Regions from separate parts of the Pantoea sp. SYBGC1 genome, predicted to be linked through region 2. Evidence: predicted binding sites of a transcription regulator. Region 2 holds the regulator's gene; the other holds the start of a gene.
The links. The regulator Fur, encoded in region 2, represses iron uptake genes when iron is present. The targets are predictions, from matches to a motif close to ATAATAATGAGAACNACTATCAA.
Positions count from the first base shown of each region.

Region 1: AC2CF9_RS07235 (TonB-dependent siderophore receptor) is a predicted target of Fur. The motif match lies at 2,114-2,136, and genes of this name have one in related genera.

Region 1 covers NZ_JBXUNM010000002.1:361,574-364,734, forward strand. The annotation lists gene AC2CF9_RS07235 (TonB-dependent siderophore receptor) at 1-1,906, opposite strand, end outside; gene AC2CF9_RS07240 (MurR/RpiR family transcriptional regulator) at 2,270-3,157, shown strand.
Region 2 covers NZ_JBXUNM010000003.1:150,839-153,999, forward strand. The annotation lists gene fldA (flavodoxin FldA) at 44-574, shown strand; gene fur (ferric iron uptake transcriptional regulator) at 931-1,377, shown strand; gene AC2CF9_RS07975 (hypothetical protein) at 1,438-1,833, opposite strand; gene glnS (glutamine--tRNA ligase) at 2,069-3,161, opposite strand, start outside.

The sequences.
Region 1 (3,161 bases), on a different contig from region 2:
GTGCACCGACATAGCGGGCGCCACCCCCGATGCGGAAATCACCCGGAATGCCGGGCAGCGCCAGCGTGTGGGTTAACCAAAGCGCTCCGGCGTGACGGGGAGCGTTCTGCAGCCGGTTGCCGTTATTGGCCCTGTTTACGCCATCGTCAGTGATCTCCGCTTTATCATAGCTATAACTGGCGCTGATCTCCCAGCCGGCAGCCACTTCCCCGTTCAGCTCCGCTTCTGCGCCTGTGGATCGCGCCCGATTGATGGTGCGCGTGGTGCCATTGATGCTGAGTGACATATCGCGCTCATCAATGCGGTAAAGCGCCAGGCTGGCAAACAGCGTTGGCGTGATTTGCCACTTGCTGCCCGCTTCCCAGCTGGTGCCCTGTTCAGGTTTGCCCACCCGTCCCGCATCATCCACCTCGGTTGAGGGGGTGAACGATTTGCTGACGCTGGTATAGAGCGAGATATCCGGCGTGAGTTTGTAGATCGCGCCTGCCTGCGGCAAAAATTTGTTGCCGCTGCTCTCCAGCGTCTGCACGATAGGGTCGGATCCCTTTGAGGCGCGCTGTTCATAATGCTGATAGCGGCCGCCTGCGACCAGGGTCCAGCGATCGTTGATCGCTACGCTATCTTTGGCGTAAAGCGAACGGCTGTGAATGCGGTTCAGCAGCCGGGCATTTGCGCGGCGCTCGGTAGTGGCATCCGTGACCGGCGCAAGCAGATCGTAATGCGGCCCGGCAAGCGTAAACCCGCGATTCGCTTTGCCCTGATACTGCCGCGCCCGCAAGGTCTGATTCATCTCATAATCGGTGCCCGCTACCAGCGTGTGCGTCATGCCGGCAAGCTGCTGCGTACCGGTCAGATCCCAGGCGATATATTTTGTCTGATGGTTAAAACCGCGATTGGCGTCAGCGCGACGCGTCACAACCCCGCTGTCCGGATCGATGGCGGTAACGCGCACTTCATTATTATCATACTGACGCTGGTTCCAGCCCAGCGTCACACGCGTGCTCCAGTCGTCACTGAACTGCCAGTCGTAGTGGGTGTTAAGCGTTTTATTATGGCCCCAGGCGTGGCCAGCTTTATCATCCAGCCGATCTCTGTAGCCGATATCAACCGGGCGGTTATGGATAAACGCCGTACCGCGATCGTAAGGAATATCATACTGGTAATCTTCGTAACTCAGCAGAAAGCTGGCTTTCTCGCCATACCACTGCAGCGAGGGTGCGATCAGCCGGTGTTTATCACGGCCAAAATTACGCCAGTAATCCCGGTTCTGCTGCTCTGCGACCAGACGGAAAGCAAAACCGTTATCCAGTGGTCCGGTGATATCGAACGTACCGCTGCCGCCGCCGCTGCTGGCGGTCCGGCCGCTCAGCGCGGTACGCCACTCATAAAGCGGTTTTTTGCTGATGATATTGATGACGCCGCCCGGATTCTGGATGCCGTAGAGCAGTGAAGCGGATCCTTTCAGTACTTCAACCCGCTCCGTTGCTGCGTTGACATTGAGGCCCTGACTGCTGCGTATGCCATCGCGATAGACAGAGCCGTCGCTGTTGCCGCCAAACCCGCGGCGCACAAAGCCATCTTCTGTGCCTGCCAGCGTATTACCTTCGCTTACGCCGCTGACAAAGCGCATCGCCTCCGCCAGGCGGCTTACCTGGTAATCCTCCAGCTGTTGCGGCGTTACGATGCTGACTGACTGGACCTCATCAAGCCGCGCAACGGGCAGTTTGCTGCTAACGGTGCTGCTGCCGGCGCTGTAGCCGGACGCGGTTTCACTATCAGCCTGAACCATCAGCGTGGTTTCCTGCTCTGCGGCATTTGCCGTAACGGAGACGGGGATAAGCCCCTGCAGCGCAACATATAAGGCAGGGCGTAATGCCTTTGGCACAAAAGTAGAAGAAATAAGCATGTCAGCAAACCTGGTAAAGACGGAATGTTCCGTCATAAAGCCATCAGCAAAACCTGCCGCGTGCGGGCAGGCAGAATAATCATTCAGAGGCCATAATGCAGGCTTGAATGTAATTGAGAATCATTCAAACATGAAAGGATGTAGTAGTAAACGGATATAATGCAGGTAATACTACAGTTAACCGGAATCTGCTTAATTATTGATTCCTGGAAAATATTTATTATTATCAATGTTTTAACTAATTGTTGATAAAGAGATTACGTTTTCTGTGAGTAAAGTGAATATGGCATGCTTCATTATCATGTGGCTATCCACTACAAAAAATCCGCCTTTCACAGCGGGTAATGCTATGAGGCTCAGGACATGGCGCTGAAAAAAAATGGTGTCCGGACAGATATTTTTGGCGATCGCTGCCGGGCACGTATCGCCAGCCTCTCTCCCCGTTTGCAGACGGTAGCCCGCTATATTGATGCGCATCGTGAGAGCGTGGCGGAAGCGACGGCTATCGATATTGCCACCGCAACGGGTACGTCTGATGCCACGGTGATCCGTGCCGTACAGGCGCTGGGCTTTACGGGCCTGCGCGATCTTAAGCTCACGCTGGCGGAGTGGGCGGGGCCGGCCATTAACTCTGCGGCAAAGATGAGCGCGACCGTTAGCGAACTGGCCTGCGATATTAATGCCAGCATCGATTTTGTTCTGCTGGGACACCAGCAGGCGTGTCACGCGCTGGCACAGCCCGAAAACCGTCAGGCGGTGGCACAGGCGGTAGCGCTGCTGAGCGAAGCGCGTCAGGTTACCCTCTTTGGCATCAACGCCTCAGGTATTCTTGCAGACTACAGCGCCCGTATGTTCAGCCGTATCGGGCTGCCCGCCACAACCCTGAACCGCACCGGTATTGCGCTGGCAGAGCAGTTGCTGAGCCTGCAGCGTGGTGATGTGCTGCTAATGATGGCGCAGAAATCGGCGCATCGTGAAGGGATCACGGCGCTGAAGGAGGCGAGAAGGCTGGGTATTCCTGTCATTCTGCTGACGCACGCGATGGAGTCTGCCTTTGCGCGCGAGGCAGATATCGTGATCAATGTACCCCGCGGCGGGGAGGGAGGCCGTATGCCGCTGCACGGGACCGTACTGGTCTGTCTTGAAATGCTTATCCTGTCGGTTGCCTCAGTCAATGCCGGACGCACGGTGAAAACCATGAAGCGGATTCAGGAGCTAAACCGATCGCTTAAGCCCGGCACTAAACGCTAAGTGT
Region 2 (3,161 bases):
TTGACTTACTCTCACATTCAGGATTTAAGAGGTTACCTAACCCATGGCAATCGTAGGCATTTTCTTCGGCAGCGATACCGGCAACACTGAAAACATTGCAAAGATGATCCAGAAACAACTGGGTAAAGATGTCGCCGAAGTGCATGACATTGCTAAGAGCACGAAAGAAGATCTGGAAGCGTTTGATATCCTGCTGCTGGGTATTCCTACCTGGTATTATGGTGAAGCGCAGTGCGACTGGGATGATTTTTTCCCGACGCTGGAAGAGATTGACTTCAATGGCAAGCTGGTTGCGCTGTTTGGCTGTGGTGACCAGGAAGATTACGCTGAGTACTTCTGCGATGCGCTGGGTACAATTCGCGACATTATTGAGCCAAATGGCGCAATTATCGTGGGTCACTGGCCTGTTGAAGGTTACCACTTTGAAGCCTCCAAAGGCCTGGCTGATGAGAAGCATTTCCTCGGGCTCGCCATCGATGAAGATCGTCAGCCAGAGCTGACGAATGCGCGCGTCGAGGGCTGGGTGAAGCAGATTTTTGATGAGCTGCAGCTCAAAGAAATTATTGAGGCATAATGTGTTGCCGTTACCCGATGCAGGCGCGGTTAACATCGGGTAACGGAATTGCCTATAAAAATAATAGCTACGCTTTTTTAACTTTTCCCTGCAATTCTGTAGAATACCCGCAACGGTTAATGGCTTATTCCTCTGTCAGCAGGCTGAGGCTGAGTGAACTGAGAACCCAGCACTGTATAATCCCGCCGGCGACAGCAAGAGCGTTACTCCCGCCTCTGGTGATTTCTTTAACATTTGCCTGGTTTCTATTCGCCTGTCCCGGTTCTATAATGAGACGCAAATGAGAATGCGCGTTAACCACACATTCAAGGCTGTTAAGCCGCAAATGACTAGCAAAGTAACAGGACAATATCCGCATGACTGACAACAATTCCGCATTGAAAAAGGCTGGCCTGAAAGTCACGCTGCCCAGATTAAAGATTCTGGAAGTGCTTCAGGAACCCCAGTGCCATCACGTCAGCGCGGAAGATTTGTACAAACGCCTGATCGATATGGGCGAAGAGATTGGTCTGGCCACGGTATATCGCGTTCTGAACCAGTTTGACGACGCGGGCATTGTAACCCGTCATAACTTCGAAGGCGGCAAGTCCGTTTTTGAATTAACGCAGCAGCAGCATCACGATCATCTTATCTGCCTGGACTGCGGTAAAGTGATTGAGTTCAGCGATGAGTCGATCGAAACGCGCCAGCGCGAAATCGCGACCCGCCACGGTATCAAGCTCACCAACCATAGCCTCTATCTGTATGGTCACTGCGAAGTGGGTGACTGCCGGGAAGATGAAACGCTGCATAACGATAAATAACGCAGTTACGCTGTAAAATAAAAAAACCGGTGCCTGCACCGGTTTTTTTGTTGCTGCAATTCAGGCGACCAGCGTCTCCTGCAGGTAGCGCCAGCGCGGATTTTCCGTTGTGCAGTCCAGCACCGCCAGCGAAATACGGCTGTGGCTCTCGCCGTTCAGTATCTGCAGTTCGCGATACTGAATGGTGACCTCTTTTTGCTGCTCAGAAATGATCGCATGTTCGCTGGTCGCGATGCGCATTCCTTCACGCTGTCCGCACAGGCGGCGAAATAGTTCTTCAACGTCATTCAGATTCAGCTGTCTGCCCTGTGGCGTAACCATCCGAAAATCAGGATGGAAATGCGACAGCAGCAGCCCCATGGTATCGTTGCTGACATCCGCATGATTAAAAATACGTTCAATGAGCTGATGTAAAACCACAACGCTATGTTTGGCTTCCTGAGCGAGGCTTGTCATTATTTTTCCCTTTTTGCTAGCCACAGACCAAGTCCGGAGTGCGCATAGCCTACCTGAAAAAAAGGATTTAACACGGTCAAATGCGTTAATTTTTTTAAAGTCAGACAAGTCGTAAGCCCGCGTATCTGCACAATTTTATTTAACGCAGAATAAATGTTTGCCGGGGAGCAAAAGAGGATAATAAAAAAGGGCGAATGCTCGCCCTTATATAATTTTATGATGCCGGAAGCGGTTATTATTCGCTGCCGATCTTCGCCCAGGTATCACGCAGGCCTACCGTGCGGTTAAATACCAGCGCTGATGGCTGCGAGTAGACGCTGTCCGCGCAGAAGTAGCCTTCACGCTCGAACTGATATGGCGAGGTTGCCACCGCTTCGCGCAGTCCTGGCTCCACAAAGCCCTGCTTAATCTGCAGCGAGTCCGGATTCAGGGTCGCGAGGAAATCCTCTGCCGCGCCCGGGTTAGGCACGCTGAACAGGCGATCGTAGAGGCGGAACTCAGCGGGCAGCGCATGAATTGCGGAGACCCAGTGGATCACCCCTTTTACTTTGCGGCCATCAGCCGGGTCTTTGCTCAGCGTATCCACATCGCAGGTCGCATAGATGCAGGTGATGTTGCCCGCCTCATCTTTTGCCACACGCTCAGCGCGGATCACATAGGCGTTGCGCAGGCGCACTTCTTTACCCAGTACCAGACGCTTATACTGCTTGTTAGCTTCTTCACGGAAATCTGCGCGGTCGATCCATACTTCGCGGCTGAAAGGCACGTCGCGCGTCCCCATCTCCGGCCGGTTAGGATGGTTTGGCATGGTGATGATCTCGTCATGCCCGGCAGGCAGGTTTTCAATCACGACTTTAAGCGGATCGAGCACGGCCATAGCACGCGGCGCATTTTCGTTGAGGTCGTCACGAATGCATGACTCCAGCGAAGCCATCTCAACGATATTGTCCTGTTTGGTAATACCGATGCGGCGGCAGAACTCACGGATTGATGCCGCGCTGTAACCACGACGGCGCAGGCCTGAAACGGTCAGCATGCGCGGATCGTCCCAGCCTTCAACCCGCTTTTCGCTCACCAGCTGCGTCAGCTTGCGCTTCGACATCACCGCATATTCCAGATTCAGGCGCGAAAATTCATACTGCCGCGGATGCACCGGAATCGTGATGTTATCCAGCACCCAGTCATACAGGCGACGGTTATCCTGAAACTCCAGCGTGCAGAGCGAATGCGTGATCCCTTCCAGCGCATCGGAGATGCAGTGCGTGAAGTCGTACATCGGATAGATGCACCATTTGTTGCCGGTCTGATGGTGTTCGGCAAACTTAATG